One region of the Streptomyces aurantiaciflavus genome, then DNA from elsewhere that is predicted to be linked to it. Evidence: riboswitches for the same ligand, from Rfam matches in the RefSeq annotation. Region 1 holds a riboswitch; the other holds the start of a gene.
The links. A riboswitch is a leader RNA that binds a small molecule or an ion and turns the genes downstream of it on or off. The one in region 1 is predicted to bind glycine.
Positions count from the first base shown of each region.

Region 2: linked by a shared signal. The riboswitch ahead of gcvT (glycine cleavage system aminomethyltransferase GcvT) and the one ahead of gcvP (aminomethyl-transferring glycine dehydrogenase) in region 1 are both predicted to bind glycine.

Region 1 is NZ_JBNCAQ010000013.1:225,400-232,503, reverse strand. It holds gene ACPT94_RS18435 (MerR family transcriptional regulator) at 1-521, shown strand, start outside; gene ACPT94_RS18430 (DNA polymerase IV) at 591-2,030, shown strand; gene ACPT94_RS18425 (nucleotidyltransferase domain-containing protein) at 2,082-2,543, shown strand; gene ACPT94_RS18420 (PRC-barrel domain-containing protein) at 2,550-2,921, opposite strand; glycine riboswitch at 3,036-3,132, shown strand; gene gcvP (aminomethyl-transferring glycine dehydrogenase) at 3,308-6,193, shown strand; gene ACPT94_RS18410 (TOBE domain-containing protein) at 6,245-6,664, opposite strand; gene ACPT94_RS18405 (TOBE domain-containing protein) at 6,875-7,104, opposite strand, start outside.
Region 2 is NZ_JBNCAQ010000040.1:81,355-88,458, forward strand. It holds gene ACPT94_RS35400 (enhanced serine sensitivity protein SseB C-terminal domain-containing protein) at 158-958, opposite strand; gene ACPT94_RS35405 (enhanced serine sensitivity protein SseB) at 1,175-1,981, opposite strand; gene ACPT94_RS35410 (AAA family ATPase) at 2,515-3,183, opposite strand; glycine riboswitch at 3,360-3,473, shown strand; glycine riboswitch at 3,474-3,604, shown strand; gene gcvT (glycine cleavage system aminomethyltransferase GcvT) at 3,679-4,797, shown strand; gene gcvH (glycine cleavage system protein GcvH) at 4,927-5,304, shown strand; gene glyA (serine hydroxymethyltransferase) at 5,313-6,575, shown strand; gene ACPT94_RS35430 (L-serine ammonia-lyase) at 6,672-7,104, shown strand, end outside.

The sequences.
Region 1 (7,104 bases):
GCAGCGGAGGGGCGACGTCCATGGCGTCCGAGCAGATCGGCTATCGCGGTCCGACGGCCTGTGCGGCCGCGGGCATCACCTATCGGCAACTGGACTACTGGGCGCGCACCGGGCTCGTCGAGCCGAGCGTGCGGCCCGCCTACGGGTCCGGCACCCAGCGTCTGTACAGCTTCCGGGACGTCGTCGTCCTGAAGATCGTCAAGCGGTTCCTCGACACCGGCGTGTCGCTGCAGAACATCCGCACCGCCGTACAGCACCTGCGCGAGCGCGGCTTTCGCGATCTGGAGCGCATGACGCTGATGAGCGACGGGGCCACGGTCTACGAGTGCACCTCGCCGGACGAGGTCCACGCGCTGCTCCAAGGCGGCCAGGGCATCTTCGGCATCGCCGTGGGCGTGGTGTGGCGGGACGTCGAGAGCGCGCTGTCGCAGCTGCACGGAGAGCGCGTCGACACCGGTGAGACGCTCGTCGGGCCCAACCCGGCGGACGAGCTGGCGCGGCGGCGCAACAGAGCGGTCTGAGGTCCCCCGCGAGCCTCTTGGACGGGCTGTCCGGCGTCGTTGTCAGTGCCGTGGTGCAGCATCGGAGGTGTGAGAAACGCGCCCACGATCCTGCACCTCGACATGGATGCCTTCTTCGCGCAGGCGGAGCAGGCCTCCAAGCCGAGTCTGCGCGGGAAGGCCGTGGTCGTGGGCGGTCTCGGGCCGCGCGGAGTGGTGGCGACCGCCTCCTACGAGGCACGGGTCTTCGGGGTGCACTCGGCGATGCCGACGGCCCAGGCACGTCGGCTGGCTCCGAACGCCGCCTACCTCAGTCCTCGCTTCGGGTTCTACCGGTCGATCAGCGACCAGGTGATGGGGCTGCTGCGGGCGCTGTCGCCGTTGGTCGAGCCGCTGAGCCTGGACGAGGCGTTCGTGGATCTGGAGGCCGGGGAGGCGGCCTGGGACAGTGATTCGGCACGGCTGGCCGGGACGCGGTTGCGTGCGGACATCCGGGCCGTCACGGGGCTCACGGGGTCGGTGGGGCTGGCCGCCTCCAAGATGCTCGCGAAGATCGCCTCGGAGCAGGCCAAGCCCGACGGCCTGGTGCTGATCGAGCCGGGCACCGAGCGGGCCCTGCTCGGGCCGATGTCGGTGCGGACGCTGCCAGGGGTCGGACCGGCGACGGGGGACCACCTGAGGCGAGCGGGGATCACCACGGTCGACGAACTCGCCGAGGCGGGTGAGGACGAGCTGGTCCGGCTGCTGGGCAAGGCGCATGGGCACGCGCTGTACGCCATGGCGCTGGCGCGCGACGAGCGGCCCGTGGTGGCCGAGCGGGAGACCAAGTCCGTCTCGGTCGAGGACACGTACGACGTGGACATCCACGACCGGGTGCGGGTGGGGCTGGAGGTCCAGCGGCTGGCGGACCGGTGTGTGCGCAGGCTGCGAGGAGCCGGTCTGTCGGGGCGGACCATCGTGCTGAAGGTGCGTCGGTACGACTTCTCCACCCTCACCCGGTCCGAGACCCTGCGCGGGCCGACGGACGATCCGGCGGTGGTGCGGGAGGCGGCGGCGCGGCTGTTGGACTCCGTGGACACCACGGGCGGGGTGCGGCTGCTCGGTGTCGGGGTCAGCGGTCTGGCCGACTTCACGCAGGAGGACCTGTTCGCGCAGGCGGCCGAGGAGCGGGGGGACGGGCCCGAGGAGGAGGTGCCGGAGGAGCCCGCGCGGGAGGAGGCGGGGCCGGCCGAGCACCAGTGGCGTCCTGGGCACGATGTGCGGCATGCCGAGCTGGGGCACGGGTGGGTGCAGGGCAGTGGTCTGGGGCGGGTCACCGTGCGGTTCGAGACGCCGGAGTCGGAGGTGGGCCGCGTGCGGACGTTCCGGATCGACGACCCGGATCTCGAGCCTGCGGATCCGTTGCCGTTGGTGCGGCGAAGACCGGAGGAAGGCGCGGGAAGCGCCGCCGCTCAGGCGGCGGGTGAGCGTGCGAGATTGCCCGGCGGGTCCCGGGAACACCGCCTGAGCGTGGTTCGTTACAGAGAGTGAGGATGGTGAAGGTGCCGGGTGAGATGGCACCTGTGCTGAAGGGGGAGAGGTATGGAACTGCAAGGGAATCAGTCCACGAGCTCGGTGGGGGTGTCCGTGGAGCGGGAGACCGAGGTGCGGGAGGTCGTGGAGCGGGTCACCCGCTGGGCCGAGAAACGAAGTGACGTCGCCGGAGCGCTCCTCGTCGGGTCGTATGCGCGTGGGGCCGCGCGCCCGGACTCCGACGTCGATCTCGTGGTGCTCACGACGCAGCCGTCACGGTACGCCGAGGACGAAGAGTGGGTGCGCGAGCTCGCCCTGGGCGAGGTGGTGCGCGTCCAGGGGTGGGGGCCTGTCACCGAATGGCGGCATGTCACCGCCTCCGGCCTGGAGGTCGAGGTGGGCATCGGCCCGACCGACTGGGCTCGGACGGACCCTCTGGACGCGGGCACCCGCCGGGTCGTCATGGACGGCGCGAGGCTTTTGTATGACCCCGCCGGTGTGCTCGCGACGCTGATACGGGCCTGTTCCTGACCGGGCTCAGGGCTCGTCCGTGCCGGCCATCCTGCCGAAGTCGTGGTCCGGGAGCGGGGGAGGGGCGCCGACGTCGAGGCCGTAGTGGTGGTAGAGCTGGAGTTCCTGCTCCGGGGAGAGGTGGCGGCCCACGCCGAAGTCGGGGGCGTCCTTGATCAGGGCGCGGTCGAAGGGGACGTGCAGCGTGCCGTCGACCAGTTCGCTGGGTTCCAGGGGGACGAAGGCGTCCCTGGAGAACAGGCCGGTCCGTATGGCCGCCCACTCCGGCACTCCGGTCGCGTCGTCGAGGTAGACCTCGTCGATCGTGCCGATCTTGATGCCGTTGCGGTCGAATGCCTTGCGGCCGATCAGGTTGCGCGGATCGATGTCGGTCTGCACGGGCCCTCCATGTGGTCGCAACTCATTCGTAAGCACTACAAAAGAGCACAATGGTGAGCATGGCCACTCGAGGGACCGGGTGTTGGCCTCGCTGGTACGCTGGCAATCGGCTGCTGACCCCGTGCGGGAGAGTCCTCCGGAGATCATCCGGAGGCGCCGAAGGAGCAAATCCTCCCCGGAATCTCTCAGGCTCACGTACCGCACGGACGAGGTCACTCTGGAAAGCAGGGCGGGCGTCGACGGCTTCCGCTCTCACCGACGGTGAAAGCCGGGCTCCCTCGGGCGGCCGGTGAAGCTCTCAGGTTGAGATGACAGAGGGGGAGGCCGTCCGGGTACCCGTGCCGTGGTGCCCCTCGAAGGTCGCGTCAGACCAGGAGGCCTCCGCAATGACCGCCCACCGCATTCCGCTCTCCGACCTCGAACAGGGAATCCCCTTCGAGCAGCGCCACATCGGGCCGGACCCGGAGGCGCGGGCCAAGATGCTCGCGCAGGTCGGGTACGGCTCGCTGGACGAGCTCACCAGCGCCGCCGTGCCGGATGTGATCAAGAACGCTGCCGCGCTGGACCTGCCGGGTGCGCGCACCGAGGCCGAGGTGCTCGCCGAGTTGCGGTCCCTGGCCGACCGCAACCAGGTCCTCGGCTCCATGATCGGGCTCGGGTACTACGGCACCTTCACGCCGCCCGTCATTCTCCGGAACGTGATGGAGAACCCGGCCTGGTACACGGCCTACACGCCGTACCAGCCGGAGATCTCGCAGGGACGGCTCGAGGCGCTGCTGAACTTCCAGACGATGGTGGCCGACCTGACCGGGCTGCCGACCTCGGGCGCCTCGCTGCTCGACGAGGGCACGGCCGCCGCCGAGGCGATGGCGCTGTCCCGGCGGATGGGCAAGAACAAGAAGGGCCTGTTCCTGGTCGACGCGGACGTGTTGCCGCAGACCATCGCCGTGATCGAGACCCGCGCCGAGCCGACCGGGGTCGAGGTGGTCGTCGCCGACCTCAGCGAGGGCATTCCGGCCGAGATCGCCGCGCGGGAGATCAATGGCGTGCTGATCCAGTACCCGGGTGCCTCCGGGGCCGTACGCGACATCAAGCCGGTCATCGACCAGGCGCACGAACTGGGGGCACTGGTCACGGTCGCCGCCGATCTGCTCGCGCTGACGCTGCTGACCTCGCCCGGGGAGCTGGGGGCGGACATCGCGGTCGGGACGACGCAGCGGTTCGGTGTGCCGATGGGCTTCGGCGGGCCGCACGCCGGTTACATGGCCGTCCATGAGAAGTTCGCGCGCAGCCTGCCCGGGCGGCTCGTGGGCGTCTCCGTCGACGCGGACGGGAACAAGGCGTACCGGCTGGCGCTGCAGACGCGTGAGCAGCACATTCGCCGGGAGAAGGCGACCAGCAACATCTGTACCGCGCAGGTGCTGCTCGCCGTGATGGCCGGGATGTACGCCGTCTACCACGGGCCCGAGGGGCTCAGGGGGATCGCGCGGCGGACCCATCGGTACGCCTCGATCCTGGCGGCGGGGCTGACGGCCGGTGGTGTCGAGGTGGTGCACGGTTCCTACTTCGACACGCTGACCGTCCGCGTGCCCGCGAAGGCAGCGGAGGTCGTCGCCGCCGCACGGCAGAACGGCGTCAACCTGCACCTCGTCGACGCCGACCAGGTGTCGATCGCCTGTGACGAGACCACCGGGCGGGCCCAGGTGGGTGCCGTCTGGGGTGCCTTCGGGGTCGAGGGGGACATCGAGGCCCTCGACGCCGTCACCGAGGACGCTCTGCCGGCCGGGCTGCTGCGCACCGACGAGATCCTCACCCACCCCGTCTTCCACCAGCACCGCTCCGAGACCGCGATGCTGCGGTACCTGCGCAAGCTGGCCGACCGCGACTACGCGCTCGACCGTGGCATGATCCCGCTGGGCTCCTGCACCATGAAGCTCAACGCGACCACCGAGATGGAGCCGGTCACCTGGCCCGAGTTCGGGCAGCTGCACCCCTTCGCGCCAGCCGACCAGGCCGAGGGATACCTCACGCTCATCCGTGAGCTGGAGGAGCGGCTCGCCGAGGTCACCGGGTACGACAAGGTGTCGCTGCAGCCGAACGCCGGGTCGCAGGGGGAGCTCGCCGGACTGCTCGCCGTACGGGGTTACCACCGCGCCAACGGCGACGAGCAGCGGACCGTGTGCCTGATCCCGTCCTCCGCGCACGGGACGAACGCCGCCAGCGCCGTGATGGCCGGGATGAAGGTCGTCGTCGTGAACACCGCCGGGGACGGTGAGATCGACGTCGAGGATCTGCGGGCGAAGATCGAGAAGCACCGGGACGAGCTTGCGGTGCTCATGATCACGTATCCGTCGACGCACGGGGTGTTCGAGGAGCACGTCGCCGACATCTGCGCGCAGGTGCACGAGGCCGGCGGGCAGGTGTACGTCGACGGCGCCAACCTCAACGCGCTCGTCGGGCTCGCCAGTCCGGGGCACTTCGGCGGTGACGTCTCGCACCTCAACCTGCACAAGACGTTCTGCATCCCGCACGGCGGCGGCGGTCCGGGCGTCGGCCCCGTGGCCGTACGGTCCCACCTGGCGCCGTATCTGCCGAACCATCCGCTGCAGCCCGCCGCCGGGCCGGAGACCGGCGTCGGGCCCATCTCGGCAGCGCCCTGGGGCTCCGCGGGGATCCTGCCGATCTCGTGGGCGTACGTACGGCTCATGGGCGGTGAGGGGCTGAAGCGGGCCACGCAGGTGGCGGTGCTGTCGGCCAACTACATCGCCAAGCGGCTCGAACCGCACTACCCGGTGCTCTACACCGGCCCGGGCGGGCTGGTCGCCCACGAGTGCATCATCGATCTGCGGCCGCTGACCAAGGCGACCGGCGTGAGTGTCGACGACGTCGCCAAGCGGCTCATCGACTACGGGTTCCACGCGCCGACGATGTCGTTCCCGGTGGCCGGGACGCTGATGATCGAGCCGACCGAGTCGGAGGACCTGACCGAGCTGGACCGCTTCTGCGAGGCGATGATCGCCATTCGCGCGGAGATCGAGAAGGTGGGCGCCGGCGAGTGGCCCGCCGACGACAACCCGCTGCGCAACGCCCCGCACACCGCGGCCGCGCTCGGGGAGAAGTGGGAGCACGCGTACACGCGCGAGGAGGCGGTCTTCCCGGCCGGGGTGTCCGCCGCCGACAAGTACTGGCCGCCGGTGCGCCGGATCGACCAGGCCTTCGGTGACCGGAACCTCGTCTGCTCGTGCCCGCCGCTGGACGCGTACGAGGACTGACGCCGGGCGGCTGAGGGCTCCTGTCCGGTTCGGGCGGGAGCCCTCGGTGTCTCAAGCCGTCGCCAGGGAGACCTCGGTCGACTTGATCAGGGCGACGGCGCGGGAACCGGTCGTCAGAGCGAGGTCGTCGACGGCGTCCCTGGTGACGACGGCGGTCAGCTCGCCGCCGTCGACGGACAGTCTGACCGTGGCCATCGCCCCGCCGGTGACGATGTCGGTGACCGTTCCTGGGATGCGGTTGCGGATCGACAGACGCTCGACCGGACCGGTGGCCACGGCGACCTCCGTCGACTTCACCAGGGCCCGGACGGTGGAGCCCGGGGTGAGGCCGAGCTCGGTCACGGCGTCCCGGGTGATCGCCGCGGTGAGGGACTGGCCGCCGGTGAGGCGGATGCCGACGGTGGCCATCACCTCGCCGGGGGTGACGGTGGTGACGGTGCCGGGGAGTTGGTTGCGGATGCTCAAGGTCATGAGCGACAACCGTAGGGCCCTATGGTCTTTATGTCTGGTATGCGTGGTTCTGTGCCGCCTTGGCCGTTGCCCGGGCCGGGCGCCCGGACGCAGGTCGAGATGTGGCAGGTGACGCGGACGAGGTCGTCGACGACAGGGGCGCTCGCGTCGAGGGTCTGCGGGCGGCGGTGCGGCACGGGACCGTCTTGTCGCCCAGGCGCTTCACGGGGTTCAGGTGCGGTCGATGTGGACGTTCGTCGACTTCACGCGGGCCGTCGCCTCCATGCCGATCTCCAGACCGAGATCCTCGACGGCCTCCCGGGTCAGCAGGGAGACGAGCCGGTGCGGGCCGGCCTGGATCTCGACCTGGGCGGCGACGTCACCGAGCTTGATCGCGGTGACGATGCCCGGGAAGGCGTTGCGGGCCGAGGTGTAGGAGGCGCCCTCCTCGCCGCCGGCCG
Region 2 (7,104 bases), on a different contig from region 1:
GCCGGAATCGGACCAACCGCTTCTATCTACGCGCGGAGACGAGTGGGCCGCCGCCGCGAGTGTCGGCAGCGGGCGGTGGCCCGTCAGAAGGTTGGGAGAGCGTTGGCGGAGCGTTGATCGAGGGTTGCCGGAGGCTTGGCGGGGACTTGACCAAGGGTCAGTAGCGTCCGGCGGGCGGGTAGCCGTAGCCCGCGGCGGGGGCCTGCTGGGCCGGGGCGACCGGGGCGTGGGCCTCACGGTCGTAGAACGGGCGGGCGTGCGCGCGCATCCACATCACGACCGGGTCGTAGTCGTCGCTCATGGCGACCGTCGACACCGGCAGTCCCTCCGGGACCGCGCCGATCGACTGCTGCATCATCGCCCGCACCGCGTCCACGGCCGACGGGGAGGTGTCGTACACGTCGAGCCCGATGGCGAGGTAGGGCGCCCCCAGGGCCGGCTGCACCCAGGCGCGGCGCAGCGCGCGCAGCGCCGGGGTGCGGTGGGCGTTCTGCGCGAGGAGGGCGTAGAACTGCGGGACCTCGATGGCGGGTTCGGACAGGCGCAGCGGTCCGGCCGGCTGGCGGTCCAGACCGGCGGCGATCCGGCGCAGGTCGAGCCAGGGGATGCCGACGCCGCCGCCCGGGGCGTGCGGGTTCAGCCAGAGGCCGTAGTGGTCCGGGTACAGTGCGCGCGCCACGTCCAGACCGTCGACCACCTCGTACGACCTGTTCCAGCCGCTGGCCGAGAGCTCCTGGGCGGAGGTGACGCAGGGGGCGTAGCCGTGGCCCTCGACCTCCATCGTGCCGTACTGGGCGTCCGGGGAGCCGGCCTGGCCGTGCCACAGCAGCATCCAGACCTGGCCGGTCGTCGGGGTCGCGAGCGCGCGCAGGAGCGCCTCGTAGGCGTCGTACCGCCCGGGCGTGACCTGGCGCAGCATGTGCTCGACCGTCCCGGTCGCGATGCCGCTGGCGCTCACCTGTACCGCCCCTTCGATCAGTTGCCCCGCTTTATGGAGAACAGCTTAGGTGGCTCCGCCGACAACGGGTGCCCACCGAGGGGTGGGTTGTTCGTCGGCGGCGGATGCGGGGGGCTCCGCCGGCAGCGGGCGCCCACCGAGAGGTGGGCCGTTCACCGTGGGCGAGTGCGGGTGGTCTGTGGCTGCTCGCGCCGTTCCTCGCGCCCCTGGGTGGGTTCACTGAGCCCGCGTGTAGAAGGGGCGGACTCTTTCCTTCAGCCACCTGGCCACCGGGTCCTCCGTCACGTCGAGGAGGACGAGGTTGACCGGCCACCGGACCGCGACCCTGCCGAGAGCCTTGCCCAGGGCCTCCAGCGGAAGAGCCCGCAGGTCTCCCTCCCACTGGGAGAGTTCGACGCCCACGAACATGACCGGGTCCGCGGTCTCGATGGCGGCGAGGCAGCGGCGGGCGGTGAGGACGACGCCGGTGGCCTCGAACTCGGCGGAGGCGGCGGAGAGGAAGTCGACGGGGTCGTCCTGCCAGTCGGGCTCGAAGAGGCGGACGCGGCCGCCGCTCGCGGGGCCGTCCAGCGGGGTGCGGCCCACACGGCACAGCTCGGCCACGGCCGGCGGAGGCAGCGGGATGCCGACCACGCCGTCCGGGTTCACCGCGATGCCCACCTGCGGCGGCAGCCCGCGGGCGAACTCCACGGCCGGGGCGATCGTGTACGGCATGTGCGAGCCGGCGACCTGATGGAACTGCTCCTCGGAGCTGAAGACGGGCACGTACGCCTGACCGTCGAGCTCCAGCGTGGGCAGGTCGAGGGGGCCGCTGTGCGGGCCGCCGCCGCTGGGCAGCGGTACCCACACGAAGCTGCGGCCGAGCACCTCCACGATCCGTCCGCCGGCCCCCGGCACGCCGAGGGACGCGGAGAGCACTTCCTCCAGCTCGTTGCCGGGCCATCCGCCGTGCGAGTGGGGGTGCGCCTGTGCCGGAAAGTCCGCGGAGAAGTTCACCGGGAAGTCCGCCGGGGGGAAATCCATCTGCCTACCGCCTGCTGGGAACCACTGCTGTGGCTGGAAAGGCTAGCGGGTGCCGGGGTCGGCCCTTCAGTCCAAGAGCCCCGGCCGACGCGGGACCCGCACCGGCCGACCCTGCTCGCACCGACCGGCCTGCGTGGACCACACCCGTCCGACACGGTCCGCGACCAGCCAAGACGAGCGCGGGCCGAACCCCGGGACCGGCCCCCGCGCGCCTGAGGCGACCTGCACCCCGCGGAACCACACAGTGCTGGCGCCCGACCACGTTCGCAGCTGCGGGCCGGCCTCGGCCCGGGTAGCGGAACCGGCGCACATCGGATGCGGTCGAACGGCTCGCGCGCCACCGCACCCGCCCTCAGCCCGTTGGCCGCGCCGGCGCAGGCGCACCCGGCCGAGCCCCGCGCCGGAAACAGGGACTCCACCCCGCGAAACCGATCCCGGCGGGGTACCCGCACCCGACCGGCCCCGCGCGGGCTGCCCCGGTCGGGGCCGGCCGAGTCGGCGCCGGACGGAGGGGGCGGGCCCCGCGCCGGGGGTCAGCCGGTGAAGGCGATCCGGTGCAGGGCGTCTGCCGCGGAGCGGTCGAGGAGGATCGCGGAGTCGCAGCCGGTGGGGAGGTGGCCCTTCTCGACTGCCTGGAGGAGGCGGGAGGCGGCGCGACGGTGGCGAAGGAAGGCGTAGCGGGAGACGCCTCGGCCGCGCTCGCGCTGGCCCTCCAGGGCCGTGTCCGGGGTGACGTCCAGCAGGAGCAGGTGGAGGGTGCCGCCGCGGCGACGGGCCTCGCGGGCCAGCCAGCCGCGGACCCAGGCCTGCGTGCCGCAGTCGTGCACCACGACGCCCTCGCCGGTGCGCAGGGCGCGGCGCAGCCCGGCGTAGTGGGCCAGACGGACGAGGGGGCGGTAGAGCGCGTACGGCAGGAAGCGGGGCACGCGGGCGTCCCAGCGGTCACGCGTGTCCTGGGAGTCGATGCGGATGCCCTTCACGGTGCGCTCCATCAGCGTGGACTTGCCGCTGCCGGGCAGGCCCGTGATCACCACCAGGTCGCGGGGGCCGAACAGCAGGCCGTGCGGGCTGTGGCCGCCGCGGTCGCGCAGGTCGCGGACGACGGGGGCGGGCCGTGCGCCGCACACCTCCCGGGTGGGGGCCGTCGGCTGCGCGGGCAGCGCGATCGCCGAGGTCGTCGCGTATGCCGTGGTCCTGTTCACCGTGATCGTCCTCCCCTGGGGTCAGACAAGTCTTCTCCCCCTCGAGCGTAAAGAGAAGGTAATGCGCGGTGTCTTCCGTTTTCGTGCGCGTACCGCCACAAGCCGGTTACAGATGCGGCCTGCCGTGATCGCGTGTGCCGTGCGATGATGTGCGCGCCAACTGCATACCGGCCGTTTGAATCCGCGCGGGAGAGTTCTCGGCACAGCTGTCACAGCCGCAGCTTCGCCGGGGCGCCGAAGGAGCAAGTCCCTCCCTTGAATCTCTCAGGCCCCGTTACCGCGCGGGCGAGGCACATCTGAAAAGCGGGCCGCTCCCCGTCCGGGACGGCTCCACCCAAGGTGCAAGCCACGATCAGGTGATCCGTCGCGATCATTCACGATCAGGGCGAACCTCTCAGGTTCCGATGACAGATGGGGAGGAACGACCTCGCCTTCCCCCACGCTCGAACGAGCTCGCGCGGGAGGGGCCCCATCGCCCTGGGAGACGAACGCCCGATGAGCAGTACCCCACTCCGTCACACCGCCCTCGACGCCCTGCACCGCTCGCTCGGCGCGACGATGACCGACTTCGCCGGCTGGGACATGCCCCTGCGCTACGGCTCCGAGCGCGACGAGCACAACGCCGTGCGGACGAAGGCCGGACTCTTCGACCTCTCGCACATGGGCGAGATCACCGTGACCGGGCCGGAGGCGGCCGCCCTCCTGAACTTCGCGCTCGTCGGGAACATCGCCTCCGTCGGCGTCGGCCGCGCCCGCTACACCATGATCTGCCGGGCCGACGGCGGCATCCTCGACGACCTGATCGTCTACCGGCTCGCCGAGGCCGAGTTCATGGTCGTCGCCAACGCCTCCAACGCGCAGGTCGTGCTGGACGCGCTGACCGAGCGTGCGGCCGGCTTCGACGCCGAGGTGCGGGACGACCGGGACGCCTACGCGCTGATCGCCGTCCAGGGCCCCGAGTCCCCCGGCATCCTCGCGTCCCTCACCGACGCCGACCTCGACGGTCTGAAGTACTACGCCGGGCTGCCCGGCACCGTCGCCGGGGTCCCGGCGCTGATCGCGCGCACCGGCTACACGGGTGAGGACGGCTTCGAGCTGTTCGTGCAGCCGCAGCACGCGGTGGAGCTGTGGCAGGCGCTGACCAAGGCGGGCGAGGGCGTCGGTCTGGTCCCGTGCGGCCTGTCCTGCCGGGACACGCTGCGCCTGGAGGCGGGCATGCCGCTGTACGGGCACGAGCTGTCGACCGGGCTGACCCCCTTCGACGCCGGGCTCGGCCGGGTGGTGAAGTTCGAGAAGGAGGGTGACTTCGTGGGGCGCGAGGCCCTCGCCGAGGCCGCCCGGCGCGCCGAGAGCAACCCGCCGCGCGTCCTCGTCGGCCTGGTCGCCGAGGGCCGCCGGGTCCCGCGCGCCGGGTACGCGGTCGTCGCCGGCGGCGAGGTGATCGGCGAGGTCACCTCCGGCGCCCCCTCCCCCACGCTGGGCAAGCCGATCGCGATGGCGTACGTCGACGCCGCGCACGCCGCGCCGGGCACGCCGGGTGTCGGCGTGGACATCCGGGGCAGCCACGAGCCGTACGAGGTCGTGGCGCTGCCGTTCTACAAGCGTCAGAAGTAGACACTCACAGCGGAAGCAGAGCCGACAGCGGTCCCTGTGCGTGACCCTGCGCACATTCCCGCTGCTCACGCACGTTTCCAGCAGTCCCCCATTCACCAGCACTCCCCCGCGTACAGGAGAATTCAGGCCATGAGCAACCCCCAGCAGCTGCGCTACAGCAAGGAGCACGAGTGGCTGTCGGCCGCCGAGGACGGCGTGTCGACGGTCGGCATCACGGAGCACGCGGCCAACGCGCTCGGCGACGTGGTCTTCGTCCAGCTCCCCGAGGTCGGTGACTCGGTGACCGCGGGCGAGTCCTGCGGCGAGCTGGAGTCGACCAAGTCGGTCAGCGAGCTGTACTCGCCGGTCGACGGTGAGGTGGTCGAGGTCAACCAGGACGTCGCCGACGACCCGTCGCTGGTGAACTCCGCCCCCTTCGAGGGCGGGTGGCTGTTCAAGGTACGCGTCACGGGCGAGCAGGAGGAGCTGCTCTCCGCCGACGAGTACACCGCCTACACCGCCGGCTGAGGAGTCGCATGTCTGTCCTGAACACCCCCCTGCACGAGCTCGACCCGGAGGTCGCCGCGGCGGTCGACGCCGAGCTGGGCCGCCAGCAGTCCACGCTCGAGATGATCGCCTCGGAGAACTTCGCTCCGCTCGCGGTCATGGAGGCGCAGGGCTCGGTCCTGACCAACAAGTACGCCGAGGGCTACCCGGGCCGCCGCTACTACGGCGGCTGCGAGCACGTCGACGTCGCCGAGCAGATCGCCATCGACCGGATCAAGGACCTGTTCGGCGCCGAGTACGCCAACGTCCAGCCGCACTCGGGCGCCTCCGCCAACCAGGCCGCCCTGTTCGCGCTGGCCCAGCCGGGCGACACGATCCTGGGGCTGGACCTGGCGCACGGCGGTCACCTCACCCACGGGATGCGGCTGAACTTCTCCGGCAAGCAGTTCGACGTGGTCGCGTACCACGTGGACGACGCCGGGCTGGTCGACATGGCCGAGGTCGAGCGGCTCGCCAAGGAGCACCGCCCGAAGGTGATCATCGCGGGCTGGTCGGCGTACCCGCGGCAGCTGGACTTCGCGGAGTTCCGGCGGATCGCCGACGAGGTCGAGGCGTACCTGTGGGTCGACATGGCGCACTTCGCGGGCCTGGTCGCGGCCGGTCTCCACCCGAACCCGGTGGAGTACGCGGACGTCGTCACCTCCACCACCCACAAGACGCTGGGCGGCCCGCGCGGCGGCATCATCCTCGCGAAGAAGGACTTCGCGAAGAAGCTGAACTCGTCCGTCTTCCCGGGCTTCCAGGGCGGTCCCCTGGAGCACGTGATCGCGGCGAAGGCGGTCTCCTTCAAGGTCGCGGCGAGCGAGGAGTTCAAGGAGCGCCAGCGCCGTACGGTCGAGGGCGCGAAGATCCTCGCCGAGCGGCTGACGGCCGCCGACGCCCGCGAGGCCGGCGTGAACGTCCTGTCCGGCGGCACCGACGTCCACCTCGTCCTCGTCGACCTGCGCGAGTCCGAGCTGGACGGTCAGCAGGCCGAGGACCGCCTCCACGAGGTCGGCATCACGGTCAACCGCAACGCTGTCCCGAACGACCCGCGCCCGCCGATGGTCACCTCGGGCCTGCGCATCGGCACGCCCGCCCTGGCGACCCGTGGCTTCACGGCCGAGGACTTCGCCGAGGTCGCGGACGTCATCGCGGAGGCGCTCAAGCCGTCCTCCGACGTGGAGTCGCTGAAGGCCCGGGTCAAGGCCCTGGCCGACAAGCACCCGCTCTACCCCGGTCTGAACAAGTAGTTCCCGTTTCCGTGGGGTGCCCCGCACACTGGAGCAGTGAGCGAACGGGGCACCCCACCGGAAGTCTTCCGCACCACCCCGTCTTGAGGAGTCCCCGTGGCCATCTCGGTCTTCGACCTGTTCTCGATCGGCATCGGCCCGTCCAGCTCCCACACGGTCGGCCCGATGCGCGCGGCACGCATGTTCGCGCGGCGCCTGCGCAACGAGGGCGTGCTGGACTCCGTGGCCTCCGTCCGCGCGGAGCTGTACGGCTCGCTGGGCGCGACCGGCCACGGCCACGGCACCCCGAAGGCCGTCCTGCTCGGTCTGGAGGGCGACTCGCCGCGCACGGTGGACGTCGAGACGGTCGACGAGCGGGTGGAGCGGATCAAGGAGTCGGGCCGCATCCGTCTGCTGGCCGAGCGCGAGATCCCGTTCGACTTCGACGCGGACATGGTCCTGCACCGCCGCAAGGCCCTCCCGTACCACGCGAACGGCATGACGCTGTGGGCCCACGACGAGCACGGCGGGGAGCTCCTGACCAAGACGT